Pleomorphomonas sp. T1.2MG-36: one gene and its partner. The protein of the gene in region 1 interacts with the protein of each later gene in a pairwise test. Links are inferred from orthologs where the notes say so. Each region holds a gene or a part of one and is shown on either strand. Other genes may lie near its edges. The genes, in order: QQZ18_RS17380 and QQZ18_RS16050.

Region 1 (14,446 bases):
CGAGCGCCGCAGCATCGCCCGGCAACGCGCCAGGAACTCACGATGATGGAACGGCTTGACCAGATAGTCGTCGGCGCCAGCGTCGAGGCCGGCAATGCGCTCCTCGACCGAGCCGCGCGCGGTGAGGATCAGCACGGGCGTTGCATCGGCGGAGCGACGGATGGCGCGCAGAAGGTCCAGTCCGTCGCCATCCGGCAAGCCAAGATCGAGCAGGATCAGGTCGAAATCGGTCGCGGCAATGGCCGCTTCCGCCTCGGCCAGCGTGCCGACCGCGTCGAGACGCCACCCCGCTTCGCGCACCGCTTCTCCGAGCAGGGCGACGAGCCGGGTACTGTCCTCGACGAGGAGAAGACGCATCAGGCGCGCTTTCTGCCCGTGACCATCGACCAGACAAGATTCTCGCGGTGTCGCAGGCTTACGACGATGGCGGCGGCCGCATGAACCAGCGCCAGCACCATGATGGCGTTGGCGAGCCCGCCATGCAACTCCTCAAGCCAGTCTTCTCCCCAGAAGGCGTCGAGTGTCGTCATCCAACCCGTCATGGCGGTGGCAAGCAGCAGCGCCATCAAGGCCAGCATCATCACGGCGGCTGCTGGATTGTGCCCGAGGTGGCGTGGCTCCTCACGACGGAAAAGCGCCTTGAGATAGGGAATGAGGCGGGACGGCGTTGGGAAGAAGTCGCCGAAGCGGGCATGACGGGTGCCGATGAAGCCCCAGACGAGCCGGATCAGCACGGCGCCGATCACGACATAGCCGGCGTAGCGGTGATAAAGGCGACCGGGCTTGAGGATGAAAAGGTTGAGACCGACGGCAATGACCACCGTCCAGTGAAACAGACGGACGACCGGATCCCAGACCCGGACCGTCCGCGGCGGATTGCCGCCGGCGGACGTTTCGGACATGGGATCACTCACCCGCTTCGTCACCGGCCTTCTCGCCAGTCGACGGATTGAACAGGACCTCGGCCTTCTTGCCGTCCTTGTCGAAGGCGTAGACCTCGTAGCAGGTCCCCTCGATCTTCACTTTCTTGATTTTGCTGTAGCCGGCCGCCTCGGCCTTGGCCTTGATGGCATCGATGCTGAGCCAGGTATCCTTCGCGGCGCTGGTGCAACTGGCATTCTCGTCGTCGGCGAAGGCGGCAACCGGGGTGAGCATCAGAGCGAAGGCGGCGGCAACCAGAGAGATCTTCATGCGGGGGTCCTCGAAAAACGGGCCGGCGCGTCGATCGCGCCGGCCCGCTCACCTTGGATCGGGAAACCTGTCGGGCACCTGTCGGCAGGAGGGAATGGCGCCTCAGTGCCTGAAGTGGCGCATGCCGGTGAACACCATGGCGATGCCGGCCTTGTCAGCGGCGGCGATCACCTCGGCGTCGTGGATGGAACCACCCGGCTGGATGGCGGCGGTGGCACCGGCGGCGATCGCCGACTCAAGACCGTCGGCGAAGGGGAAGAAGGCGTCGGAAGCGACGACCGATCCCTTGGCGAGCGAGTCCTTGAGACCTGCCGTCTCGGCCGCCTCGCCGGCCCGGATGGCGGCGATGCGCGCGGAATCGACGCGGTTCATCTGCCCCGCGCCGATGCCGGCGGTGGCGCAATCCTTCACGTAGACGATGGCGTTGGACTTGACGTGCTTGCAGACCTTGAAGGCGAACAGGAGGTCGGCGAGCTCACCATCGGTCGGCGCCCGCTTGGTCACCACCTTGAGGTCGGCGGCGGTGACGACGCCGTTGTCGCGCGACTGGACGAGCAGACCGCCGGCCACCGTCTTGGCGGTGATGCCGGGCGCCTTGGGATCGGGCAGGCCGCCGGTGACCAGGAGGCGCAGGTTCTTCTTGGCGCCGACGATGGCGATCGCCTCGTCGGTGGCCGACGGGGCGATGATCACCTCGGTGAAGATCTCGACGATCTTCTTCGCCGTGTCGGCGTCGAGCGTGCCATTCAGCGCCACGATGCCGCCATAGGCCGACACCGGATCGCAGCGGTGCGCCTTGACGTAGGCCTCGAGCAGCGTCGCGCCAGTGGCGACGCCACAGGGGTTGGCGTGCTTGATGATGGCGACGGCCGGCACGGCCGGATCGAACTCGGCCACCAGCTCGAAGGCGGCGTCGGTGTCGTTGATGTTGTTGTAGGAGAGCACCTTGCCCTGCAACTGCGTTGCCGTGGAGACACCGGGTCGAATGTCTGTCGACCGATAGAAGCGAGCCCACTGGTGCGGGTTCTCGCCATAGCGCATGTCCTCGGCAAGCTTGCCGCCGACGGCGACGAAATCGCCCGTCTTGCCGCCGAGCACGCCAGCGAACCAGCCGGAAATCGCCGCGTCATAAGCGCCAGTGCGCGCATAGGCCTTGGCGGCGAAGCGACGGCGGGTGTCGAAGGTGACGCCGCCCTGGTCCATCTCGTCGATCACCGCCTGATAGTCGGCCGGCTCGACCAGCACGGTCACGTAGGCATGGTTCTTCGAGGCGGCGCGGATCATCGCGGGGCCACCGATGTCGATGTTCTCGATGGTCTCCTCGTAACCGGCGCCCCGCGCCACCGTCTCCTCGAAGGGGTAGAGGTTGACCACCAGGATGTCGATCGGCTGAATTCCATGGTCGGCCATCGCCTTGACATGGCCGGCGTCGTCGCGGACGGCGAGAAGGCCGCCGTGCACCTTGGGATGCAGCGTCTTGACACGGCCATCCATGATTTCCGGGAAGCCGGTGAAATCGGCGACTTCCGTGACGGGAATGCCGGCCTCGCTCAGAAGCTTTTTCGAGCCGCCGGTGGTGAGCAACTCGACGCCGCGGTCCGCGAGGGCGCGGGCGAACTCGATGAGGCCCGTCTTGTCGGAAACGGAAAGCAGCGCGCGCTTGGGAGCGACGCGATCGGGATGGCCAGCCATGGGGATGTCTCCGGGAGTGGGGATGGCGGCGCGATAGCACGAATGGCCGTCGCGCGGAACCCGCGCCCAATCGATTTGGGTCGACAATCGCCGCTTTCTCCGCCGAAAGCGGACCGTCAGCCGCCAGCGAAGAGATCGGGGCCCAGCCTCGGATCGCGCCCGCGCGGCCGGCCGCGTTGGCCCTCGGCGGTTCGGGTCATCGCCCAGGCCACTTCCGGCGTCACCCGCGCCCGCCCCGGCAGCACGATCTGCAAGCTCTTGCGGCGGCCGAGCGTGTCGGACAGGAACACGCTGTCTTCCAGTTCGGGCGCGATCAGCCCGCAGGTGAAGGTCCAGGCCTCGCCGTCGGGGGCGACGAGCAGCACGTCTCCACCGGCGGTGCGGCTTGCCCGGATCAGCGGATGCAGGTGGAAACGGATGGCGAAGCGATCGTGGCGCGGCTTGCGGCCGGCGAAACTCAACCGATCCGAGCCGACGATTTCGCCGCCATCGATGCGGAGGACGAGCCGCCGCTCGTGAATGGCGCCGAACCGGCCGGAATAGCCGTCATGGCTTGCCGCCAGCGCGATGACGTCGTCGCGATCCTCGCGGACCACCGGTACGTTGCGCGGACCGTCGATCATCACCGAGCCGAGCCGGCGAACGAGGCGAGGCGTGTCGAGGAAGGCGCCCGAGGACACGTCCTCGAGCGACAGCGTCGAATGGGCGGGCGTCGAGCGGGCGGCCGAATGCCAGCGCGGATCGTCGGCCGCGCCGCAGTTGACGATGAAGCGGTTGGGACCGCTCGACATTTCGAAGGACAGGCAACCGGCATGCGCCTTCTGGCTAACGCCGACCGGCGGGATCGGACCGGCATCCATCAGAATCACCGTACCGCCCGCTTCGAGCCTCTGGTAGCCGGAGTGGCTGGCGTTCTCGACCGGACGGCCATGGGTGTCGTCATAGGCGTTCAGCGTTGCGAGCTGGCCGGCATGGCTGGCGCTCATGCCGTTGAAGTGCGGCAGGCTGCCGTCGGAATGACGGAAGAAGCGCAGCATCGGCATCATGCGGTCGATGGCGACGATCAGTGCCTGGGGCGGGTTGACGCCGCGATTGGAATAGGCCTGTCGCAACGGCAGGAGATCGGTCAAAAGGTCGGCGATCACCGATGGATCGCGGCTGATATGACCGCCATCCGGCAGGATCTGCCGGCGGAGTTCCTGCTCCAGCCGCAGGCCAGCCTGGCGGGCGAGCCGTCCCTGATTGTCGGCGGACAGCGCGAAGACACCAACGGCCACGGCGGCGAGAAGGCGCGGATACCCATCCACGGCGTCGCTCTGGCGGCCGCGCAACCGGCGCACCTGCCTGACCAGCGACCGCAGGAAGCGGCGGTAGAAGGCCCGATCGGCATCTTTCAGGATCAGTGGCGACTGGGTGATCCAGGCGATTACCCGCCGGGCCATGTTCTCGGTCTCGTAGGCCTCCGGCGGCGCATGCGCCTCCTGGGCGATCCAGTCGGCGACGAGAGCCCGGGCATTCTGGCGGGCCAGCGCATTCTCGGCCGCCCTGAGATGCCTCAGCCAGGAGAAACCGTGCAGCGCCCGCGTCCACTCGGCCGATGGCGACGGCATGTCGAAGGGCGAGCGGCCGCCCGTCTCCACCATCTTGCCGGCAAACGCGTAGAGACCGGCATAGATGTCGGCGGCGATCGTCGGGTCGGTGGTGCGAATATCCTGCGGGGCGATGACCAGCCGTTCCGGGGTCGATCCGGGCCAGCGCCAACGCGAGAAGGGGCCGCGTTCCAGCGCCGTGACGGCACGGCGGAGGGCCAGCTCACCGGCGAACAGCACCAGCCGGGCCGTGCCGGCGACTTGTGCGCGCATCGTCAGGCCCCTTTCTGTGCTGGAGCAGGAATCACTCGCCCTTCGGAGAAACCGGAGGCGCTCATCACGGCATGAGACGCCCAGCTTGGTTACCAAGTGGTATGCGAGGCCGATCAAATTTTCCGGCAACCGGACCGGCCGTCCGCCGTCACTGACGGCGGAGGCGGGCGGCGAAGAAACCGTCGAGCCCGGAAAGCCGGGCCTCTTCCTGCTTGAGGTGCGACGGCAGGGTGCGGACAAACCCCTCCGGCGTGACGATCTCCGAGAGACCGAAAACCTCGTCCGCCGTCACCGGCACCAGGTCGAGCGGCGCCTCGATCAGCCTGAGGCGACGAATCTGGTCCTGCCCCTCCTCCGGCTCCAGCGAGCAGGTGGAATAGACGAGGAGGCCGCCAGGCCTCAGCATGCGGATCGCCTGATCGATCAGGCGGCGCTGCACGGCGGCAAGCGTCGGCACGTCGGCCGGCTTCTTTCCGACTGCCCCGTCGGGATGGCGGCGCAAGGTGCCGGTCGCCGTGCAAGGCGCGTCGAGCAACACCATATCGAAGGTGCCTCCCAGCCACTCGGTGGCATCGGCCTTGACGAGGTTGGCCTTGAGACCGAGGCGATAGAGGTTGCGTTCGAGGCGTTGCAGACGATGGTAGGATACGTCGATGGCGGTAACGTCGGCGCCGAGCGCGGCCAGCTGGGCCGTCTTGCCGCCGGGCGCCGCGCAGAGGTCGACGACCTTCTTGCCCTTGACGTCGCCCAGGAGATGGACCGGCAGCGTGGCGGCGGCGTCCTGCACCCACCAGCCACCCTCCTCGTAGCCGTCGATCTTCTCGACGGCGCCCGTGACGGGAAGGCGCACCGAACCGTTGGGGAGCTTGATCCCACCCAGCCGGGCAGCCCAACCGTCCGGATCGGACTTCACGGTGAGGTCGAGCGTCGGCTCGAAGGCGTTCATGGCGGCAATGTCGCGCGCCACGTCGGTCCCATAGTTTGCGCTCCAGCGTTCCATCAGCCACGCTGGCGTGTTGAGGGTGATGGCATCCTGTTCGGCGAGGATGGTCGCCTTGTTTTCCGAGACGCGGCGCAGGACGGCGTTGACGACGCCCTTGAACGGCATGGCGGCCTTGTCGGCGCCGGCCAGCTCGACACCGAGCGCCACGGCGGCGTGGTCGGCAACGTCCATGAACATGATCTGGGCCGCCGAAACAGCGATCACCGCTTTCAGCGTACCGGCATCGTCCGGCAGCGGCCGCGTCAGAAAACGCCCGACAGCGTCATCGATCTGTCCGTGGCGGCGCAAGGCATAGCCGACGATGGCGCGGGCAAGACCGCGATCGCGCGGATCGAGGCGCTGATAACGCTCGGCAGCGGAACCCTTGTCGAGCAATGCGTCGAGGAGACGACCCTTCTGGACACCGTCCACGAGGTCAACGGCAACGGCACGCGCCTCCATGCCCTGCGGCCGCGGCGGCCGCCGGCCACCCTGAGGCGGACGCCCGCCTTTGAACGCCCCGCCCTTCTGGCCGTCATGCGGGCGTGCCGGCCTGAATGCGTTGCCGGTTTTTCCGCCGCTCTTGCGGCCTTTGTCGTCTGCGGTCATCCCCAGGGTCCACGGTTCGAGGGCCGTCCGACAGAACCGCCCCCACCCCATGGACCGCCCCGCGAACCACGTGGCGTGGCCCAGGGGCCACCCGCCACGGGCTCGGAGCTGCGCCGCCCGAAACCACCGCCATCCGCCATCGCCATCAGGGCGCGGATGCGGTTGCCGGTATCCGGGTGGGTCGAGAACAGGTTGTCCATCCTGGCGCCGGACAGCGGATTGATGATGAACAGATGCGCCGTAGCAGGATTTTGCTCCGCTGTCATGTTCGGCACGCGATGGGCGGCCCCGGCGATCTTGTCGAGGGCAGAGGCGAGGGCCAGTGGATTACCGGAAATTTCGGCGCCCCGCCGGTCGGCGGCGTATTCTCGCGTCCGCGAGATGGCCATCTGCACCAGCATGGCGGCTAGCGGCGCCACGATGGCGGCGAGCAGAATGCCGATGCCGCCGAGCGGGCTGCGGTTCTCGCTGTCGCGGTTCATCGAGCCGAAGAACAGGCCGAAGTTGGCGAGCATCGAAATGGCACCGGCTATCGTCGCGGTCACCGTCATGGTCAGCGTGTCGCGGTTCTGCACATGGGCGAGCTCGTGCGCCATGACGCCGGCAATCTCCTCGCGATCGAGCATTTGCAGAAGGCCGGTGGTGGCGGCAACGGCTGCGTGATCGGGATCACGGCCGGTAGCAAAGGCATTGGGCTGCGGATTGTCGATGACGTAGACGGCCGGCATCGGCAGGCCGGCATTGGCGGCGAGGCGCTCGACGATAGCATAGTACTCCGGCGCGCCGGCCCGATCGACACGACGGGCGCGATGCATCGCCAGCACCATCTTGTCGGCATTCCAATAGGAGAAGAGGTTCATGCCGGCGGCGACCACCAGCGCGATCAACATGCCGCCCTGGCCGCCGATCAGATAACCGGCGCCCATGAAGATCGCCGTCATCGCGGCGAGGAGGAGGGAGGTCTTGAAGAAATTCATCTGTCCTTCCGGTGTCCGGCTGATATGCTGATCGGGTTTTCCGAAAGACAAGATGGTATGCCATCCACCCGCCATCAAGGATGCGCCCGTGACCGACACTGACAACAAGTCCCCAGCGGCACCCCAGAAAACTCTGTCTCCCGCCGCCCTCCGGGCGCTGGCCGAAGCGGAGGAGCGCCGCCGCGCGGCCAGCGAAAGCCGTCCGCAGGAGATCGGCGGCCGGGGCGGCCTCGAACCGGCCCGCTATGGCGATTGGGAAGTGAAGGGCATCGCGGCCGACTTCTAGCTCAGGCCCTTCACGAAGCTCTGATCGTCTTTCACAGTTTGGCCCCATTCCCGCCTTGTCGACGCCAAGTCAGGCCAGCAGGATGTCTTCGTCCCCCGGCAATGACGCTGCGGACGGGTTCCGGCTCAATCCAGCCCCCCAGCCCCCCGGAATTCGTATCTGCCGGCGTTGCGCCTTACGAGGCGCGGCCGGGGGCGCTTTTCGACCGGCGACCGCCCCCGAACAACCCAATCGTCGATTGCGTGGCTCGTTCCAAGCTGTTAGGCCGGAACCGCCGCAGTCGTCGTTCAGGGTGTTCCATGTCCGCTCCAGCCGCCATCCGTGCCCCCGGTCTTGCATTTCTAGCCGGCCTTTTCGCCATCATCGCCGCCTGGGGCTTCGAGATCATCGGTGGCTACCTTCCCTGCAAGCTCTGCCTGCAAGAGCGCATTCCCTATTATGTCGGCCTGCCGATTCTGCTCGTCGGCCTGCTGCTGTCTCACCGCATGCCGCGCCTTGCCCGCCTCCTCTATTTCGTTGGCGGCGCCATCTTCTTCTTCGGCTCGGCGCTTGCCGGCTATCATGTCGGCGCTGAGTGGAAGCTGTGGGAAGGTCCGTCCGACTGTGGCGGAACGCCGACGGTGATCACCAGCGCCACGGACCTGATGGCAGCGGTGAAGGGCACTCGCCTTGTTTCCTGCTCGGAAGCCCCGATCAACCTGTTCGGCCTGTCCTTCGCCGGCTGGGACGTGCTGTCCACGCTGTTCGTGGGCATCATGAGCTGGCGCGGCATCTTCGCCCGTCGCGACGCGCTGATCTGACACGCGCCCACGCCTGAAATTGATCGTTTCGCGCAAGGCCGTTCTTCGCTAGGCTCGACGCGATCCGATGCCATCGACGTTGGGAGAAGAAGTGAAAGCTCTACGCATCATCGTCTGGCTGCTTGTCGCGGTGCTGTTCGGCGCCACCGGCTGGCTCGTGTTCGGCGGCAGGCTTCCTTTCATGGAAAGCGCCAGCGTCGCGGCGAGCGACATCGGCGGCCCCTTCACCCTCGTCGACATGAACGGGCGCCCCGTCACCGACAAGACCTTTGCCGGCCGGCCGCACGTCATCTTCTTCGGCTACACCCACTGCCCGGACGTCTGCCCCACCACGCTTGGCGAATACGCGGCGCTGAAGGAGCGGCTCGGGCAGGATGCAGGCAAGGTCGACCTCCTGTTCGTCACCGTCGACCCGGAGCGCGACACGCCGGAAGTGCTGAAAGACTACCTGTCATCCTTCGGCGACATCGTGCTCGGGCTGTCCGGCAGCCGCGAGCAGGTCGATGCCGCCATCAAGACCTTCCGCGTCTACGCCCGCAAGGTACCCGGCACCGACGGCGACTATGGCATGGATCACACGGCGTCGAGCTTCATGTTCGATGCGGACGGCCGCTTCCGCGGCACCATCGCCTACATGGAAGACCAGGAAGCCGCGCTCAACAAGCTGAAGACCCTGATCACCGAGAGCTGAGCCAATGGCCGACCGACACAAACCCGAGACGGGCTCCACGAGGCGTACCCGGCTGTCCGACCATATGGCATCGCTCGCCTTGCCATTGGCCGTCATAGCCTTCGGCGCGGCCCTGTCGGCCGGCTCCGACGGCGTGCGGGCCTTCGTCGATCTCTGCCGGACGGCGTTGCCGTGACCAAAGCCGAACCGCTGCGCCTCGATCTCAAAGGGCTCAACTGCCCGCTGCCGGTGCTGAAGGCCGGCAAGGCGTTGTTCGCTCTCAAGCCCGGCGATCTGCTGGTCGTCGAAGCGACGGATCCGATGGCAGCGATCGACATCCCTCATTTCTGCCGCCAGAAAGGTCATCGTCTCGTGGACCAGACGACGGAGGGCACCGTCCTGCGTTTCACCATCGCCAAGGGCGAGTGATCGGCCTCGCGGCTTCAGAATGAAGATCCAGGGTTTACAACCGGGCGAAGCGCCCCGGGGAACGGGGCGGGGCGCATTGGCCCTTGACAGTACTCTCGGTTCGGTCCAACCGTAGTTATGTTATAACATAACATAGAGGGTTCCATGAACCGCCTTGTGATTGCCTCGTTCTTCGCCATGCTGACCGCTGGCCCCGCCTTCGCCGCCGATCGCCTGCCGGTGGTCGCCTCGTTTTCCATCCTCGGCGACATGGTGAGCCGCGTCGGCGGCGACCGCGTTTCGGTCACCACCCTCGTCGGTCCCGATGGCGACGCCCATGTCTACGAGCCGACGCCCAACGACGTCAAAGCCGTCGCCGGAGCCAAGCTGCTCGTCGTCAACGGCCTCGGCTTCGAAGGCTGGATGAACCGCCTTGCCGAAGCGTCCGGCTATGCCGGGCCGGTGACGGTGGCCTCCGAGGGCGTCAAGCCCCGCGAAATGGCCGAGGAAGAGGACCACCACGATCACGCCGAGGCGGACCACGCCGCGCACGATCATCACGGCGTCGACCCGCATGCCTGGCAAGACGTGGCCAACGCCGTCACCTATGTGAAGAACATCGCCGTCGGCCTGGACGCCGCCGATCCCGCCGGCAAGGCGACCTACGATGCCAACGCCGCCGCCTATGTCGCCGAACTTGAAGCGCTCGACGCCGAGGTCCGCGCCGCCATGGCGGCCCTGCCGGCCGACCGGCGCAAGATCATTACCAGCCACGACGCTTTCGGCTATTTCGGCGCCGCCTATGGGCTCGAACTCCTGGCTCCCGAGGGCGTCAGCACCGAATCCGAAGCCACCGCCTCCGACGTCGCGGGCATCATTCGCCAGATCCGCGAGGACGCCATCCCCGCGATCTTTGTCGAGAACATCAAGGATCGCCGGCTGATCGACCAGATCGCCGCCGAGACCCATGCCGTGGTCGGCGGCGAGCTCTACACCGACGCGCTGTCGTCAAAGGACGGTCCCGCGCCGACCTACGTCGACATGATCCGGCACAACATCGGTACGCTCACCGAGGCCCTGGCGCCCAAGCGCTAATCGCAATCGGTGCGAATTGCGACATGGCGAGGAAATTTATGCTAACGACAGGGAATCTCGGCTCAAAAGGTCAATTTCCCGGAAATGCCGCTGGAATAGCGACCTAAGGACGATCTATATCGGCAGGACGAGTGCGATGGGAATGGAGCGGGGAATCCTATGCCACCCCATCGTCTCTTCTCGTTTCATGAGCCGAGGTCGTCCATGCCGTCCACCGTCACCCTCTCCGCCGGCCCGCTTTCCTTCTCGGTCGGCCTTCCCGACCGCGGCATGCCGGAGATCCTCGCCTTCGGGCGCGGCGCGGCAGTGCCCGATTTCTGGCCGGACGTTCCGCGATCCAGCCGCATCAACGGCATGGATGCCGACGTCCCCTCGGCGGCACTGCTACCGGTTGCCGGACTTGGCGCCTTCGGATGGCCGGCCATCGTCGGCCATCGCGACGGCCGTGACTTTCTCCTCGATTTTTCCGGCTGGACAGTACGCCATGATGGCGCGACCGCGGTGCTCGCGGCGAGCGATGCCGTCGCGGGCATCGACATCGAGATTTCCATCCTGGCGAGCAAGACGGGCGTGTTCGGCCTTTCAACACGTCTGATGTCGATGAAGGACGGCGTCTACACGCTCGATCGCTGTATGGCCGGCAGCTTCCTCCTGCCTGCGGGCGAAGCGACTGCGACCCGCTTCACGGGCATGTGGGGGCGCGAGTTCCAGATCCGTCGCCATCACCTCGCCCCCGGCATCACGTTGCAGGAGAACCGCCGCGGCCGCACCAGCCACGACCGGCAACCCTACCTCGGCGTCACCGTTGGCGACGCCCGCTTTGCCTTCCATCTCGGTTGGAGCGGCAACCATCTGGTCGCCGTCGACACGCTCGACGACGGCCGCCGCCTCGTCCATCTCGGCGCGCTGTTCGAACCCGGCGAGATCCGCCTGTCCCGAGGGGACAGCTACCAGAGCCCCGTCGTCTATGCCGCCGAGGACGCGGCGGCGCTGCAAGCCTTCGTGCGCTCGGAGATCCTGACGTGGCCGGGCGGCGCCATGAGCCCACGTCCGGTGACGCTGAACACCTGGGAAGGCAACTATTTCGATCACCGCCTCGATTCCCTGAAGGCCCAGGCCGATGCAGCCGCCGCCTTGGGCATCGAGCGTTTCGTTCTCGACGACGGCTGGTTCGGTCGCCGCGACGACGACACCACGTCGCTCGGCGACTGGATCGTCGACCGGCGCAAGTATCCCGATGGCCTGAAGCCGCTCGTCGATCACGTCACCGCGCTCGGCATGCAGTTCGGCATCTGGTTCGAACCGGAGATGGTCAACGAGGAGTCCGATCTCTACCGAGCCCACCCTGATTGGGCGCTGAAGGTGGACGGGCGTCCCTTCCTGCGCTCGCGCAATCAGCAGGTCCTCGATCTGACGCGGCCGGAGGTGTCCGACCACCTGTTCGAGAAGATATCGGCGATGCTGTCCTCGCACGCCATTTCCTACATCAAGTGGGACATGAACCGCGACCTAACGCACGTCGGCGGCGTCGATGGCCGCGCGGTGACCACCGCCCAGACCCGCGCGGTCCATGCTTTGATGGCCCGTGTCCGCGCGGCCTTCCCGCATGTCGAGATCGAGAGCTGCGCCTCGGGCGGCGGCCGGACCGACTACGGAGCGCTCGCCAACACCCAGCGCGTCTGGACCTCGGACTGCACCGACGCCCTCGACCGCCTGGAGATCCAGCGCGGCGCCAGCCTGTTCCTGCCGCCGGAAATCATGGGGGCTCACGTTTCGGCCAATCCCAGCCATCAATCCGGCCGAACGCTGTCGCTGACCTTCCGGGCTCTGGTCGCATTGGCCTATCACCTCGGCGTCGAGCTGAACCCGCTCGACATGAGCCCGGCCGAACGGACGGAACTCGCCGGCTTCATCGCGCTTCACAAGCGTCTGCGCCCGCTTCTCCACGCCCCGGGAGCCAACTTCAATCTCGACCCGCGCGACGGTCGCTACGTCTGGGGCGCCATGACCTCCGATCAGGCCGCCGTCTTCGTGGCGCAAGGGCCGACCATGGTCTGCGAACAGCCGGAGCCGCTGGTCCTCCGCCTGCCGGGCTCGCCCGAACGAATGTGGCGGATCGCCGCCATCCACGGCGACAGTCCCTCGGGCTTCATCAGAATGAGCGATGGCCAGAAGAGACTATTGTCCGGCGAGCTGACCTTCAGCGCGGCGGCGCTGGCGAGCGCCGGCCTGCCATTGCCCATGCAGCGGCCGGAAACGGCTCTTCTTCTTGAGTTGACGCCGGCCGGCTAATCAACCATTCCGGACGAAAGGCGGAGTTCGGTGATCTCCTGAGATTGCCCCTTTGGCAGGCAGTGCTTAAAAAAGAAAGGAAGGCTGGAGGGCCGACGCACCGCCGCCCAGGGAGGGAAAACAATGCTCATGCAACTGAAGTCCGCCGCGCACAGTCGCTGGGTGGAGCGCGCGCCGCATCGTCTATGGCTGCTCGGCCGCGCCGACGCTCTTTTCTCCTTCTTCGAGGCGGGCTGTCGCAACCCGCTGGGCGGGTATTTCGAACTCGACGACGCGGGCCGACCGATGGCGCCGGGCGCCGACGGCGGCCTGCCGCCATCGCGGAATCTGCACATCACCGCCCGCCTCGTGCATGCCTTCGGCATTGCCTCGCTGATGGGGCGCCCCGGCGCCGCCAACCTCGTCGATCACGGCATGGATTTCCTCTGGAACGACCACCGCGACGCGTCGCACGGCGGCTATCACTGGGGCGTCGGCTATGGAACGCTGACCGATCCCACCAAGCAGGCCTACGGCCACGCCCACGCTCTCCTCGCCGGCGCCACCGCCAAGGCGGCCGGCCACCCCGATGCCAACCGGCTGATCGCCGACGTCACGGACATCTTGCTGTCCCGGTTCTGGGAGGCGGAGCCGGGCGCCGTCGCCGAGGAGTTCACCGCCGACTGGCAGCCGATCGGCGACTATCGTGGCCAGAACTCCAACATGCACCTCACCGAAGCGCTGATGGCGGCCTTCGAGGTGACGGACGACACCGAGTATCTTCGCAGGGCCGAGAGCATCGCCGAACTGATCGTCGATCGCTTCGCCTCGCGCAACAACTGGCGCCTGCCCGAGCATTTCGACGCCCGGTGGAACGTGACGCTGGAGTATGTTGGCAATCCGATGTTCAAGCCCTACGGCTCGACGCCCGGCCATTGGCTGGAGTGGGCGCGTCTGCTTCTGCAGCTCTGGGAGCTCGGCGGCCGCAAGCTCGGCTGGCTGCCGGATGCCGCGCAGAACCTGTTCCGCCTCGCCGTCACCGAAGGCTGGGACGGCGAGCGCGGCGGCTTCTACTATACCGTCGGCTGGGACGGCAAACCGTCGGTACCCGACCGCTTCTGGTGGCCGTGCTGCGAGGGCATCGGCGCCGCCCATTTCCTGGCCTCGATCACCGGCGATCCCTTCTACGAGAACTGGTACCGCCGCATCTGGGACTTCACGACGGACCACATGATCGACCGTGCGACCGGCGCCTTCATTCCGCAGCTCGACGCGGAGGACCGGTCGGCCACCAATCCCTTCTTCGGCCGACCCGACATCTACCACTCCGTGCAGGCCTGCCTCATTCCGCTGCTGCCGACCTCCGGCAGCCTCGTCAACGGACTGATGACCGAGGGCATCAAGGTCTGATCGTCAGGAGAGATAGAGTTGACGGACGCCGTCGGTCTTGGCCGGCGGCGTTTTCGTTCACCCCTTGGCCTTGCCGAGCGATGACGAGGCGACGGCCAGCACGATGATCGAGCCGATCAGCACCTCGCGCACATAGCTGTCGATGCTCATCTGGGTGAGGCCGTTGCCAAGCACGCCGAGGATCAGCACGCCG
Region 2 (14,615 bases), 290 kb from region 1 along the record:
GATCGGCCGGATCTTCGCCGCGCTGATCGGCTTCATCCTGGCGGTGATCGCCGCCGCCGTGTTCATGCTGGCCGCCTCGGTCGGCTTCGCGCCCGCCGACCCGGCCGAAAGCCTGTGGTTCTGGGGCAACTTCGGCGTCGGCACCGCCTTGACCGCCAGCTATCTGGGCGCCATGGCGCTTGCGCCCTGGGCGGTGGTCATCCTGGTCACCGAGGTGTTTCGCCTGCGCACGGCCCTCATCTATCTCGTTGCCGGCGGCTTTCTCGGTGTCCTGCCCTCACTCGGGCTGGCACCGATGATGCGCTCATTCGACGGTGGACCGCGTGAGATCGCCATCCTGGTCGCCGCCGGCTTCGTCGGCGGCTTCGTCTACTGGCTGTCGGCCGGCCGCATGGCCGGCATCGACGGCGTGTTCCTGACCCGGCCGCGCGAGCCTAAAGACGGGCAGTGACCAGCCGGACCGCGAAGGCGCCCATCACGCCGGCGAACACATAGTCGATCCAGCGCATCGTCTTGGGCCGGGCCTTGAGAAAGGCGGCGACGCCGCTTGCGCCAAGGATCAGAGGCAGCGTCGACAGCGTCGACACCAGAAGAAACCACAAGCCGAGAAACAGCAGCTTGCCGCGAACAGCCGGATCGCCCGGCTCGACGAACTGCGGCAGGAAGGTCAGGAAGAACAGCGCCATCTTGGGATTCAGCACGTTGATCGCAAGGCCCTTCAGATAGAGCCGGGCAGCAGGCTCGGGCGGCAGAGCGCCGCCGTCCGGCGCGAAATGGCTGCCGTGACGGATGGCGCCAACGGCCAGATAGAGCAGATAGAGCGCGCCGACGATCTTCAGCACGTCGAAGGCAACAGGCGAGGCGGCGAGCAGTGCCGCGAGGCCGAAGGTCACCAGAAGCGTGTGGACCAGAATGCCGGTGTTCGTGCCGAGGAAGGCGGCGATGCCGGCGCGCCGGCCACGAGTGATCGTCGTGCCGACGAACATCGCCATGTCCGGTCCGGGCGTGTAGTTGAGCGCCAGGACGGCCAGGGTATAGGCGGCAAGCACGCCGCCGGTCGGCAGGATATCCATTCGGCACACTCCGCTGGTGCGATGGACGACACTATGGCTCGGGCCATCTTGACCGCAAGCCGCGACGCAGCGAAAACCGCCTCTCCTCAGAAGGACCCAACCGTTGCGTTCCATCCTGTTCGTCTGTCTCGGCAACATCTGTCGCTCGCCAACCGCCGAAGGGCTGATGCTGAACCATCTTGCCTCTGCCGGCCTTGCCGACCGCATCCGCGTGGACAGTGCCGGCATCGGCGGCTGGCACGCGGGCGAGCCGCCGGACCGCCGCGCCATCGCCGCCGCGCGCAAACACGGCGTCGACCTGACGCCGCTGCGCGCCCGCCAGGTCAGGAAGACCGATTTTTCAGACTTCGACCTGATCGTCGGCATGGATCGGCAGAACGTCGACGATCTCCGCCGCCTCGCCCCCAAGCAATCGACCGCGCGCATCGGGCTTTGGCTGACGGAAGCGCTCGGCCGTCCGGACGAGGTGCCCGACCCCTACTACGAGGACGACAGGGCCTTCGACGCCGTGTTCGATCTCTGCGACCGCGCCGCCCGCGCCTTCCTGGAAAAGCTGCGCGCCTGACGCGGCTCAGGCCGCGAGCGGATAGGCTTCCTCGACGAGATAGGGCCCGCCGCCGACCGAGGCGCGCGAAGAATAGAGCACGAAGCGATCGACCGGAAAGCGCGGACCGATGAAATCGCCGTGCTCGGACAGCCAGCGGGCGACGTCGGTCGAGGTGGTGCCCTTGAAGCGGGCAAGGGTGACGTGCGGAATGTAGCGCCGTCCCTCGGCCGGCAGGCCCAGCCGCTGAATGATGCGCTCATGTTCGGCTTGCAGCTCGATCAACTGGTCGGTCGGCTCCACCTTGACCGCCAGCGAATGCGGCACCCGGCCCGAGGCGAAGCAGTGCAAGCCTCTGAGGCTGAGCTCGAAGGGGGGCCGGTAGACGCGGTCGAGCGCGGCGGCCACCTCGTCGGCCGTCCGGTGGTCGATGTCGCCGATGAAGCGCAGCGTCACATGGTAATTGGCCGGATCGATCCAACGGGCGCCGGGAAGGCCGCCTTTCAGGAGTGACAGGTGGAAGCCGGCCGCGGCGGGGACTTCGAGGGCGGTGAACAGCCTGGCCATGGCAACCTCATCGGCGTTGCCGCCCGGGGCGCGGCCCTCCGGAGAGGAATCGTCGGACCGGGGCGGAAGGAGCAATCAAGGGTCGACCAAAGGTCAACCCCGATGCAAGCCCTTTTGTTCGCTTGGCCCGGCCAATGGCGCGATTATATACAGGCGAAACACGCAACAGGCCGGAGCCATGCAGTTCGACGATCCCGCCAATGACAACGATGATCCCGATGTCATCTTCGCGCGCAAGATAGCGCGGGGGCTGGCCGTTGTACTGGCCATCGGCCTGTTCGCCTATCTCGCCGTCACCTATATTCTGCCCGTCTGAGCCCGGCGCACTTGCCCGAGGCGCATGCGTCAAGGCGCATGACAGCGGCGGCCGATGATGGTAAAGCCTCTCGGCACTCCGCCCGGCGTCCCGCCGCGGCGGACTTTCCAACACGTACCGGCGACGGCCGGCCAATTCCGGGCAACGATTATGACGCGGGCGAAGATCTACATCGACGGCGAAGCGGGCACCACCGGCCTCCAGATCCGCGACCGTCTCGCCGCCCGCGACGATATCGACCTGCTAACCATCGACCCCGACAAGCGCAAGGACATGGACGAGCGCCGCCGGCTTCTCAACGAAGCCGACGTGGCCATCCTCTGCCTGCCCGACGACGCCGCCAAGGAGTCGGTGAGCCTCATCGACAACGACCGCACGGCGGTGATCGATGCATCCACCGCCCATCGCGTCGCGCCCGGCTGGGCCTACGGCTTCGCCGAGATGACCAAGGGCCAGGCCGAGGCGATTGCCAAGTCGAAACGCGTCGCCAATCCCGGCTGCTGGCCGCAGGGCCTGATCGCCGGCATTCGTCCGCTGATCGATGCCGGCCTGCTGCCCGCCGATGCGGCTCTCACCTACAACGGCGTCTCCGGCTATTCCGGCGGCGGGCGCAAGATGGTCGAGGACTATGTCTCGGCCGCCGATCCCTCGCCGTTCATGCCCTATGGCCTGACCTTCAAGCACAAGCATCTGCCTGAGATGTCTGCCTACACCGGCCTCAGCCACGCCCCGCAGTTCCAGCCGGCGGTGGGCAATTTCGCGCAGGGCATGCTGACCTTCGTGCCGCTTCGCCTCTGGTCCGTCGCGCCCGGCCTCTCCGCTCGGGCGATCCACGAGCTGCTGGCCGACCGCTATGCTGGCGAAGCCTTCGTCAAGGTGATGCCCTTCGAGGCCAGCGAACGGCTTGCCGGCCTCGATCCGCGCTCCCTCAACGGCACCAACGAGCTGCGCCTGCATGTGTTCGCCGACGCCGCCGGCGACGAGGCGCTGATCGTTTCGCTTTACGACAACCTCGGCAAGGGCGCCTCCGGCGCCGCCGTGCAGAACCTCAACCTGATGCTGGGACGGCCGGCCGCGACCGGCCTCGTCCCCGCCTGATCGCCTGGAGCATCGCGCGGAAAAGTGGGAACCGGTTTTCCGCGAGAACGATGCGACAACAAGAAAATGGTCGACATCGCGTTCACCGGAACGCATGTCGCTTCGGGAAAGGAAAGATCATGCAGAAATTCGACGTGCTCACCGGCGTGGCCGCGCCGCTGCCGATCCTCAACATCGACACCGACATGATCATCCCCAAGCAGTACCTCAAGACCATCAAGCGCACCGGTCTCGGCAAGGGCCTGTTCTCGGAGATGCGTTACCGCGAGGACGGCTCGGAAAATCCCGACTTCGTCCTCAACAAGGACGCTTGGCGCAAGGCGGAAATCCTGGTGGCCGGCGACAACTTCGGCTGCGGCTCGTCGCGCGAGCATGCCCCCTGGGCGCTGCTCGACTTCGGCATCCGCTGCGTCATCTCCACCAGCTTCGCCGACATCTTCTACAACAACTGCTTCAAGAACGGCATTCTGCCGATCATCGTCTCGCCCGACGATCTGAAGAAGCTGATGGACGACGCCGAGCGCGGCGCCAACGCCACGCTGACCGTCGATCTCGCCAACCAGGTGATCAAGGGGCCGGATGGCGGCGAGGTATCCTTCGACATCGACCCGTTCAAGAAGCATTGCCTCCTGAACGGCCTCGACGATATCGCCCTGACGCTCGAGAAGGCGTCGGAGATCGCCGCCTTCGAGGCGCAGAACGCCACCGTCCGCCCCTGGGCCTGATGCCGGACGCGCTCTCCCCGCCGGGGAGAGTGCCCACCGGAGGCTGACCATGCGCCAGCTCGTTTCCACCGGTTCGCCCTTCGAAACCGTCGCCGGCTATTCGCGCGCCGTTGCCGACGGTTCATGGTGCTTCGTCTCAGGCACCACCGGCTACGACTACGCGACCATGACCATGCCGGACGATGTCTCGGCACAGGCGGAAAACGCCATGGCCACCATCGCGCGAGCCCTTGAAGATGCCGGTTTTTCGCTGTCCGACGTGGTTCGCGTTCGCTACATCGTCACCGACGCCGCCTATGCCGACCCGGTGTTCTCCGTCGTCGGGCGCTGGTTCGCGGATATCCGTCCCGCGGCCACGATGATTGTCGCCGGCCTCATTCGCCCGGAAATGAAGATCGAGATCGAAGCCACCGCCCTGCGGAATCCGGCTTGATTCGTCGAGGTCATCGGCCATGACGATGCGTTGACCGATTGGTTCGGTCAAGCACTCGTGAGTGGATCGCCGCCCGCCGCTGGCGTATTCCTTGGATCAGCAAAGAACAAAGGCGAAGAGGTGGGCCTTGGATACCTTATTATGGCGGGGGACTTTCGGGGGATTTGCTCGCGGCATGGCATCCTGCTGTGTCGCATTGGCAGTCGGAAGCAGTAGCGCTGTTGCGGCCGACGTCGTCGAATTGTTCACCAGTCAAGGATGTTCCGCCTGCCCGCCGGCCGACAAGGTCCTGGCTAAGCTCGCTAAGGATCCCAACACCGTCGCCCTCACCTTCGCCGTCGATTATTGGGACTATCTCGGCTGGCGCGACACCTACGCCAAACCCGAGTTCACCCGTCGCCAGAGAGAGTACGCCAGGGCGCGTACCGACCATGCCGTGTTCACGCCGCAGGCGGTTCTCAACGGCCGCGAGGCGGCGATCGGCAGCCGCGAGGGCGAGATTCGCGCTTCCCTCGACGTCATGCGCGACAATGGCGAAACACCGGACCTCGCCGTTGGCGCCCGCATCAGTGACGACCGTATCGTCGTCAATCTTCCGGCCAAGAACTACGACGGCGAAGCCTCGGTTTGGATCGCCGGCTATCTGCCCCCCAAGACGGTGGACATCGGCTCGGGCGAGAATCGTGACCTCGCCATCACCTACGTCAACGTCGTCGACCGAATGCAGGTGATCGGCCTGTGGTCGGGCGAAGCGATGACGCTGGAACTGCCCCTCGCCGAAGTGGCGCCCGAGGGCACCGCCGGCCTTGCCGTCGTCGTTCAAGCCAGGAAGAACGGCCTGCCCGGGCCGATCATCGGCGCCACCCGGCTGGCCCTCCAGAGCGGCGGCTCCAGCTGATCGCTTTGCCCAGGCTGCGGTGATGCGGCTTGGCGGAAGAATGCCTCTTTCGCCTCTCAGCGATCAACGCGACCCGAGTAGCATCCCCGCTTTGCGTTGTGAACGTGGATGTACCTCACCGCCGGATTCGAAAAGAATCGCTCGATCGTCGTTTCGATGTGATTGCCGTCGGTCACATCAGCGTCCACCATCATGTCGTATTGATCGAACGCCCTGAGCGACAACAGGCGCCCCCTCATGACCTCAGGCACTTCGTCAACGGCATCATAGGCCGCCACGGCACCTTCGCGAACGAAGATTGCGTGCGAGGCACGATAGGGATTGTCCGCCAACTGGCTGAAATGGTTGACGAGCAAGACCGTTTCACCAACCTCTCCCTCGCGCATTTCCACCCGGTCCGGGTAACCCGGCTTATGGTCTACGACGTAGCGGATCGCGCCACGGACCGCGAGTTCCTCATCGGACAGTCCATAAAGCGGTTGGTAGGCGCTCGGCGAAATGCCCGTGATACGAAACGACATGATCGATCTCCGCTGTTGGTGCGGAGCAAAATCATGCCTTTCGAGGTCGTGAACCACCCGTTTCTTGCACAGGCGAACCGGAACGGTAGCTGAACCTGTCGAGAATCATCCGCGCTTCGGTTCTCGAAGCCACGTCAGCCCGAACGAACCTACACCCTCAGAATGCCCGGAAGGTCAGGGTCGTCAAGGTCCGCACGATACCGGGAATCGACGAGATCTTCTCGTTGATGAACTTGCCGATGTCCTCGTGGGTGGACGCGTCGACGTAGATCTTCATCAGCAGATCGTATTCGCCCGACGTCGAGTAGAGTTCAGAGGCGACTTCTAGGGCATAGATGGCGTCCGCCACGGCATAGGTCTGACCGGGCGCGCACTGCAACTGGATGAAAACGGGCTTCATGGTCTTCCTCCTCGCCGGCCACCGCGCGGCGCCGGGGCATCATACCGTTTCCGTCGGGTTTCGACCTTTCGGTCGGAACCTGACAGGAAGCGGAAGCGCCCGACCGGGCGCCGGCCGGTCAGGCCGACACCCGCTTGAGCCGGATGAGTCCGGATCAAGCGGAACGCGTATCACTGCCCGACTTCAAACACCACGGCCGCCCCTGCCGCAAGCCCTTCTTGAGGAATGCCGCAGGGCTCTTTCCCCAGATGACGCAGTCCGCTGTGGGCGAGATATGGTTAAGCTGGTCCTAATTCCGCCATCGCTGTATGCTTTTGGAAAGGTGGCTCAAAGCGGCCCCAACCGACAGGATGAACCATGGCAGGCGGCGAAGCGGGCGACAACAAGATCAGCGATGGCAAGGTCCGGCGGCTTTCCGACGCCGTACGGCGCGTGCGAATTGCCGAGAGCGAGCGTTCCGACGCCTACGCCGACCTGCACGAAGGCGATCGAGCGCGGCTGGACCTGCTGGCCGAAGAGCTGGCCGGCGTATTCTCCGAGCTTCCCGCCGACGACGCCTATTTCATCTGCAAGGTGGCCGGCTCGACACCGCCGCGCCTTTGGATCGATCCGACCACCCATGTGGTAATGGCGCGCGACCGCCGCTCCTATCGCTTTCTGAAGGACACGCGGCTGGGCCGCCTGACGCTTCACGAGAGCGCCGACCTCGATGAGACCGCCGACGCAGTGACCGACTACATCGCCGAGCGGCTGATCGAGCGCGATCGGGCCGTCGAAAGCGACGCGCTTGTCAGCAAGCTGCGGACCGTGGCACTCGACCGCCGCGAGGGCGGCGAGGCCGCTCGCGAACGGGCCGGCGATCGCGGCTCGACGCTGATCTGGGCGCTGATCGTCTTTCTCGCCGGATTTGCCGTCGGCGCACTTGGCCTCGTGGCCTATGCCTGGTTCATGGTGCCGGGCTGACGGTCATCGCTGACGATCTCCTCGGCGCGCGTCTCCACGAAAGCCCCCCCAGGCACCGCCTGCATCAAGCGATGATGCATCCGGAACCGACCATCGACCCTCTCGATGTCGAACAGATTGAAACCGGCGGCGGGATGACGGCCGTCCGGGCGTTGCGTCGCGGCGGGCACACCGATGACCGGCACGCTACCCCTCGGGCCGGCAAGCGACAACCGCGTCGGCTGATGGGTATGGCCATGCAGGACCAGTTCGGCGCCGTAGCGCGCGATGACCTTGCGGAAGCGCGCGGCGCCGGAAAGACGCTTGTGCCACGCCGTCGCACCTTTCACGGGGGGATGGTGGATCAGCACCACGCGGCAAAGGCCGGCACGGCCAAGCTTGTCGAGGACAGCCGCCAGCCGCTCTTCCTGCGTCTCGGAGAAGCTGCCCGTCGCCATGAAGGGACCGGTGGCAACGGCCGAAGACACCCCGACGATCGCCACGTCGCCGCGCCGCCGCACATAAGGCCAGCCGTCGGCCTCGCCGGCATCGGCCGTCATGTAGGCGGCCCAGGCTTTCCGCGCCCGCCGGGCCGCGCCGGGCACGTAGGCGTCGTGATTGCCTGGAACGGCGCTCACCACCTCGCCCGACCCGATCAGCCCGAGAAAGGCGGAGGCCGTGGCATACTCGCCGGCCAGCGCGATATTGACGAGATCGCCGGTGACCGCGATGTGATCGGGCCGTTCTGCGGCGATCGCCGCGATCAGTGCCGCCTCGACGTCGTCGCCGAAAGCACGCGACCGGTTGCGACGCCAGTTGACGTAGCCGAGGATGCGCTTGGAAGCGAGATCGCGAATGCGCGCCGACGGCAGCGGCCCGAGATGCAGGTCTGAGATATGGATCAGGCGGAACATGATCCTTGGGTAACCGATGCACGCCCGCCGGTAAAGATGAACGGCCCCACCATCAAGAAAAGGGGCGGATCGCCGCCCGGCGACCCGCCCCGAATGGTATGCTCACGAAGTTGGTTCACGCCTCGAACCGTTGCGCGTCCGGACCGGACTAACGCCCCCAGAATGTCAGCACGGCGGCGACGACATGGGGATTGTTCGCGTCGACGGCCGACACCCAAATATAACGCTGAGCACGGTTGAAGCGACGGCGGAAGAGGGAAAACATGATAGCCTTCTTCTGAGGTTGTTGAGAGAAATCACAAGCGACTTCTCTTTCACACCAAAGCTATAGCAAATGCACAATGTTTTTGCCATGAGGCGAAACACTGAGCTTTCCTTTGAGGTAGAATTGGTTAACCCAAAGTATAACCTATACGAAAGGCTAAATTGTCCGACCGATGACTCATCGACTTTCAAACCGGTCGCCGCGTGAGGATTTCGTGAGCGCAACTCGCCTGCTCGATGCCGTGCAACCCCTTGTCGCACAAGCCCGATCCCTGGCCGTTCGCCTGTGGGGCGGAACGACGCTGGGGGTGCGCGCCGTCGCCTTGACCGAGGGGCGCGTGCTGCTGGTTCGCCACACCTACGTGTCCGGCTGGCACCTGCCCGGAGGCGGCGTGAATGCGCGCGAGACGGCCGAAGCCGCCGCCCGGCGCGAGCTCTTCGAGGAGACCGGCTACGAGGCTTCGGCACCCGCCCGCTTCCTCGGCCTCTACTTCAATCCGGCCATGGCCGGCCGCGACCACGTGGCGCTCTATCATGTGCCGGATTGCGTGCTGCGCCGTGCCTTCCGCGCCAATCGCGAGATCGCCGAGCTCGGCCTTTTCACGCTGGACGGCCTGCCGGAGGGGACGACCACCGCCACGCGCCGCCGCCTTTCGGAGCTGTTCGACGGGCTACCGCCGGCCGATCGCTGGTAACGAAACGCCCGGCCGGAGATTGTCCGGCCGGGCGTTCAAGCTTGATCAGGCGACCTGCGGCTCAGGCAGCGACGACCGCCGCCGTCTCGAGCGCAACCGCCGCCGACTGGATGATGGCGGCGAAGCGAACGGCGGTCTGCACCGCCGAGGCCGGCAGGCCTCCCTCGCGCACCACCTTCTCGTGGCTGTCCATGCACATTCCGCAGCCGTTGATCGCCGAAACGGCGAGGCACCACAGCTCGAAATCCACCTTGTCGACGCCGGGCTTGCCGATCAGTTGCATGCGCAGCCGGGCCGGCATGGTCCGGTACTCCGGGTTCGACGTGAGGTGCAGGAAGCGGTAGTAGACGTTGTTCATGCCCATCAGCACGCCGGCACCGCGCGCCGCGTCCAGCGCCTCGGCGGAGAGGTGGCTCGCCGCCTCCCCTTCGAGCGCCGCCGCGACGTCCGCGTTGCGCGTCGCATGACCACAGGCCACGAACAGACCGTACTTCTGCTGCGGTGTCAGGCTGTCGTCCTCGGCCATCGCCGAGAGGTTCAGCTTCACATCGCGCGCATAGGCGGGGAACCTGTCCTGCAGGCTGGCGATGGACATCAGGCAGCCTTCAGCGTGTCACCGCCGACCTCGCGGTTGCACGGGCAGAGCTCGTCGGTCTGCAGCGCGTCGAGGACGCGCAGCGTGTCCTTCGGGTTGCGGCCGACGTTGAGGTTGGTGCCGTAGATGTGCTGGATCGTGTTGTCGGGATCGACGATCACCGTCACGCGGTAGGCAACGCCGGCCGGCGAACGAACGCCAAGACCATCGACCAGCGAACCGGTGGTGTCGGCGAACGACCAGATCGGCAGCTTGTCGAGATCCTTGTGATCGCGCCGCCAGGCCAGCTTGACGAACTCGTTGTCGGTCGAACCGCCGAGCACGACGGCGTCACGATCTTCGAAGTCCTTGGAGAGACGGGCGAACTCGGCGATCTCGGTCGGGCAGACGAAGGTGAAGTCCTTGGGATAGAAGAAGATCACCTTCCACTTGCCGGGGAAGGACGCTTCGGTGATTTCCTCGAACGCGGAGACGCCCCCCTCGACGTGATTGTTGAAGCCGGGCTTCACACCGGTGACGGTGAAGGAGGGGAGCTTGTCGCCAATACCGAGCATGTCGAATATCCTCATTACGAGTGGGTTTTGAAACGGACGGCCGGCACTATCGGAAACTCCGGCCGGAAATGCAAGCCTTTCTTAGAGGCATTTTAATGTAGGTCACTTGTATTTGATAATTAAGGGGTTTCACTGATATTTTCCGCCTAACCGCACGGGGATGCGCCACTGCGCGGTTTCGCCGGGCGTTCGGGCACACGGCACCCGTGGCGAAGGCGTGTCGTAACTCCGACAAAGCCTGTCACTTGCCCTGTCGTCTTCGTCGCACACCCTCCTATCTCATTGATATGAAGTGAATTTCAATCTGGCATGTCGCTTGCGCTGCACCGGACGACCTCGTTTCGTCCGGAGAGTGCCATGTCCTCGCAGATCGTTTCCCTCGACAGCCCGACGGTCACGCCAAGCCCGCGGCGCGGTGGCTGCACGTCGTCGTCCTGCGGCACATCGCCCCGCCCCGCCGGCATCGATGCCACGACCTGGGAGAGGATCAAGGATCACCCCTGCTATTCGGAAGAGGCGCACCACTACTTCGCGCGCATGCATGTGGCCGTAGCGCCGGCCTGCAACATCCAGTGCAACTACTGCAATCGCAAATACGACTGCTCCAACGAGAGCCGGCCGGGCGTCGTGTCCGAACGGCTGACGCCACAGGAAGCGGTGCGGAAGGTCGTCGCGGTGGCCGCCGCCGTGCCGGAGCTGTCGGTGCTCGGCATCGCCGGTCCGGGCGACGCGCTGCACGACTGGAAGAACACCCGCGCCACCTTCGAAGCGGTGCGCAAGGTCATTCCCGACCTCAAGTTCTGCCTCTCCACCAACGGCCTTGCCCTGCCCGACCATGTCGACGAGATCGCCGAAATGGCCATCGACCACGTGACGATCACCATCAACGCCGTCGATCCGGAGATCGGCGCCAGGATCTACCCGTGGATCTTCTTCGACCACAAGCGCCGCACCGGTCTCGAAGCCGCGACGATCCTTCTCGAGCGGCAGATGCTCGGCCTCGAAATGCTGACTGCGCGCGGCATTCTCGTGAAGATCAACTCGGTGATGATCCCCGGCATCAACGACCATCACCTTGCCGAGGTCAACAAGGCGGTGCGCGCGGGCGGCGCCTTCCTGCACAACGTCATGCCGCTGATTTCCGACCCCGCCCATGGCACCCACTTCGGCCTCACCGGCCAGCGGGGCCCGACACCAGCCGAACTCAAGGCGGTGCAGGACCAGCTGGACGGTGGCGCCAAGTTGATGCGCCACTGCCGCCAATGCCGCGCCGACGCCATCGGCCTTCTCGGCGAAGACCGTGGCCAGGAGTTCACTCTCGACCGGTTGCCGGAGATCGCCACCTACGACCCAGCCGCTCGCGATGCCTATCGCGCCTTCGTCGCCGCCGAGCGCGGCGACCGGGGCGCCGCCCGCGACGACGCCATGCGGCGCATCGGCGCGGTAGCCGACGACGCCCGCCTCCTCGTCGCCGTTGCCACCAAGGGCGGCGCCCGCGTCAACGAGCACTTCGGCCATGCCCGCGAGTTCCAGGTCTACGAGGCTGGGCCAAACGGCATCACGCTCGTCGGCCATCGCAAGGTCGACGCCTATTGCATGGGTGGCTTCGGTGAGGACGCGCCCCTCGCCCCCACCATCGCCGCCCTGAACGGCATCGACACCGTGCTGTGCGCCAAGGTGGGCGACTGCCCGCGCGATGCGCTTCTGGCCGCCGGCATCACCGTCACCGATGCCCATGCCTTCGACTACATCGAGGCGGCTGTCGGCAAGATCTACGCCGCGCGTTTCGGCCGCGCCATCGCCGCCGCCTGATCGCGAGGGATCGCCATGGTCGCAGATTCGGCCGTCTACCTCGACGCCAACGCCACCACGCCGGTCGACCCGCGCGTGGCCGAGGCCATGCTGGCGGCATTGACCGGCCTGCATGGCAATCCTTCGTCCGCTCACGCCGCCGGCCGTGACGCGCGGCGCGCGATCGAGGCCGCCCGGCGCGACGTCGCGAGGCTGATCGGCGCCGACCGGCCGGATGAGGTCGTCTTCACCTCTGGCGGCAGCGAAAGCAACGTTACGGCCATCCGTGCCGCGCTCGCCGCCCGCCCCGGACGTCGCGAGGTGGTGACGTCCACCGTCGAGCACGCGTCGGTCCATGCGGCGCTCGATCGCCTCGCGGCAACGGACGGCATCGACATCCATCGCCTTCCCGTCGACGAATGCGGCCGGCTCGACCTCGACGCCTACCGCGCCGCCCTCGGTCCCGGCACAGCGCTGGTGACGCTGATGACCGCCAACAACGAAACCGGCACGCTGTTTCCCATCGCCGACCTCGTGCCTGCCGCCCACGCGGCCGGCGCCCTCTTCCACACCGACGCCGTGCAGGCCGCCGGTCGTGTCGCTCTTTCGGTCGCCGCCAGCGGCGTCGACATGGCCTCCTTCAGCGCCCACAAGCTGCACGGCCCGAAAGGCGTCGGCGCCCTCCATGTCCGTGCCGGCAAACCCTTCGCCGGTCTGATCGTCGGCGGCCGTCAGGAGAAGGGACGCCGCGCAGGCACCGAGAACGTGCCGGGCATCGTCGGCTTCGGTGTCGCCGCTCGTGTCGCCCTTGCGGACTGCCATGCCCAGCGCATCGCCCGTTTGCGCGACCGCCTCGAAAGCGGTGTCGTCGCGGCTCTTCCCGGCACGCGCGTCCTCGGCGACCCGCAGGCACGCCTTGCCAACACCGCCTGCCTCGCATTTCCGGGTATCGACGCCGAGATGATGCTGCACCGCCTCGATCGGGCCGGCATCGCCGCGTCCTCCGGGTCCGCCTGCGCCACCGGCGAAGCCGCACCGAGCCATGTGCTCGCCGCCATGGGGCTGACGCACCTCGCCGGTTCGACCATCCGCTTCTCGCTATCGCGCTTCAACACCGACGCCGACATCGAACGCCTTCTGGTTTTGCTGCCGGCGATCGCGCGCGAAGCCCGCATCCTGGAGACCGTGGCATGATCGGCGCCCGCCTCAACGACACCACGCTGCGCGACGGCGAACAGGCGCCGGGCGTCGCCTTCACCCGCATCGAGAAACTGGCCATTGCCGAAGCACTGGCTGCGGCCGGCGTCGCCGAGATCGAAGCCGGCACGCCGGCCATGGGCGATGAGGAGATCGACACCATCGCCGCCATCGTCGGCCTGGCGCTGCCGGCCCGCGTCGCTGTCTGGTGCCGGATGCGCGACGAAGACATCGCCGCCGCCGTCCGAAGCAGCGCACCGGCCATCAACCTGTCCATCCCCGCGTCCGACCTGCAGCTCGCGGCCAAGCTCGGCATCGACCGGCGCGAGGCGCTCGCCCGCATCGCCCGCTTCGTGCCGTTGGCTCTCGACCTCGGCTTTTCGGTCTCGGTCGGTGCCGAGGATGCCTCGCGTGCCGATCCCGATCACCTCGCCGCCATGACCGAAGCCGTGGAGCGCGCTGGCGGCTGGCGGTTGCGGCTTGCCGATACCGTCGGCGTGCTCGATCCGCTGTCGACGGCGAGGCTGGTATCGGCCCTGAAGGCCCGCACGTCGCTCGCCTTGGAGTTTCACGGCCACGACGACCTCGGTCTCGCCACCGCCAACACCCTTGCCGCCCTGCGCGCCGGCTGCGCCGAAGCGTCCGTCACCGTGCTCGGCCTCGGCGAGCGAGCCGGCAACGCGGCGCTGGAACAGGTGGCCGTCGCCCTACTGCGTCTCGATGGACGGTCGACCGGCGTCGACCTGCCGTCGCTGAAACCGCTTGCCGAACTGGTCGCCAGCGCGGCCGGACGTGGCGTGCCGCCCGGCAAGGCCGTCGTCGGACGCGACGTGTTTTCCCACGAAAGCGGCCTCCACGTCGCCGGTCTTCTCAAGGAGGCCGAGACCTATCAGGGGCTCGATCCCAGGCTGCTCGGGCGACACCACTCGGTCGTCGTCGGCAAGCACTCCGGCGCCCAGGCGCTGGCCCACGTCCTCGCACGTTGCGGCATCGCCCTTGACCCTGAACTCGCCGCACCGCTCGTCGAGGAGGTCCGGCGGGCCGCGACCGAACGGAAGCGAGCGCTGACCAACGGCGAACTCGCCCAT

What was found.
Region 2: the proteins of QQZ18_RS17380 (region 1) and QQZ18_RS16050 interact in binary tests that used the Escherichia coli proteins (3 or more experiments, as listed by UniProt). The link is inferred for Pleomorphomonas sp. T1.2MG-36 from one-to-one orthologs.

Annotation. Positions count from the first base shown.
Region 1 is NZ_CATNLY010000034.1:333,790-348,235, forward strand. Bases 8,123-10,879 are described here. They hold QQZ18_RS17380 (sulfurtransferase TusA family protein), read left to right. Parts: upstream 8,123-9,261; coding sequence 9,262-9,498; downstream 9,499-10,879. Other genes in these bases: QQZ18_RS17365 (disulfide bond formation protein B), read left to right, coding at 8,123-8,399; QQZ18_RS17370 (SCO family protein), read left to right, coding at 8,491-9,090; QQZ18_RS17375 (hypothetical protein), read left to right, coding at 9,095-9,265; QQZ18_RS17385 (metal ABC transporter substrate-binding protein), read left to right, coding at 9,643-10,572; QQZ18_RS17390 (alpha-galactosidase), read left to right, coding at 10,777-10,879. Also shown: QQZ18_RS17325 (response regulator transcription factor), read right to left, coding at 1-357; QQZ18_RS17330 (cytochrome b/b6 domain-containing protein), read right to left, coding at 357-902; QQZ18_RS17335 (PepSY domain-containing protein), read right to left, coding at 907-1,191; purH (bifunctional phosphoribosylaminoimidazolecarboxamide formyltransferase/IMP cyclohydrolase), read right to left, coding at 1,294-2,883; QQZ18_RS17345 (heparinase II/III family protein), read right to left, coding at 3,000-4,745; QQZ18_RS17350 (RsmB/NOP family class I SAM-dependent RNA methyltransferase), read right to left, coding at 4,894-6,189; zinc metalloprotease HtpX, read right to left, coding at 6,333-7,313; QQZ18_RS17360 (DUF1674 domain-containing protein), read left to right, coding at 7,366-7,599; more of QQZ18_RS17365, read left to right, coding at 7,899-8,122; more of QQZ18_RS17390, read left to right, coding at 10,880-12,864; QQZ18_RS17395 (AGE family epimerase/isomerase), read left to right, coding at 12,988-14,253; QQZ18_RS17400 (ABC transporter permease), read right to left, coding at 14,311-14,446. UniProt on the Escherichia coli protein: Sulfur carrier protein involved in sulfur trafficking in the cell. Part of a sulfur-relay system required for 2-thiolation during synthesis of 2-thiouridine of the modified wobble base 5-methylaminomethyl-2-thiouridine (mnm(5)s(2)U) in tRNA.
Region 2 is NZ_CATNLY010000034.1:41,089-55,703, forward strand. Bases 11,520-14,445 are described here. They hold QQZ18_RS16050 (cysteine desulfurase family protein), read left to right. Parts: upstream 11,520-12,366; coding sequence 12,367-13,524; downstream 13,525-14,445. Other genes in these bases: nifB (nitrogenase cofactor biosynthesis protein NifB), read left to right, coding at 11,520-12,351; nifV (homocitrate synthase), read left to right, coding at 13,521-14,445. In the rest of the region: QQZ18_RS15965 (hypothetical protein), read left to right, coding at 1-451; QQZ18_RS15970 (LysE family translocator), read right to left, coding at 435-1,073; QQZ18_RS15975 (low molecular weight protein-tyrosine-phosphatase), read left to right, coding at 1,177-1,638; thpR (RNA 2',3'-cyclic phosphodiesterase), read right to left, coding at 1,645-2,184; QQZ18_RS15985 (hypothetical protein), read left to right, coding at 2,363-2,500; argC (N-acetyl-gamma-glutamyl-phosphate reductase), read left to right, coding at 2,651-3,598; leuD (3-isopropylmalate dehydratase small subunit), read left to right, coding at 3,718-4,323; QQZ18_RS16000 (RidA family protein), read left to right, coding at 4,373-4,756; QQZ18_RS16005 (DUF1223 domain-containing protein), read left to right, coding at 4,998-5,654; QQZ18_RS16010 (DUF1203 domain-containing protein), read right to left, coding at 5,711-6,175; QQZ18_RS16015 (Lrp/AsnC ligand binding domain-containing protein), read right to left, coding at 6,333-6,575; QQZ18_RS16020 (hypothetical protein), read left to right, coding at 6,933-7,538; QQZ18_RS16025 (metallophosphoesterase family protein), read right to left, coding at 7,511-8,431; QQZ18_RS16030 (NUDIX domain-containing protein), read left to right, coding at 8,911-9,390; QQZ18_RS16035 (carboxymuconolactone decarboxylase family protein), read right to left, coding at 9,452-9,985; QQZ18_RS16040 (peroxiredoxin), read right to left, coding at 9,985-10,539; and 2 more genes. UniProt on the Escherichia coli protein: Master enzyme that delivers sulfur to a number of partners involved in Fe-S cluster assembly, tRNA modification or cofactor biosynthesis. Catalyzes the removal of elemental sulfur from cysteine to produce alanine.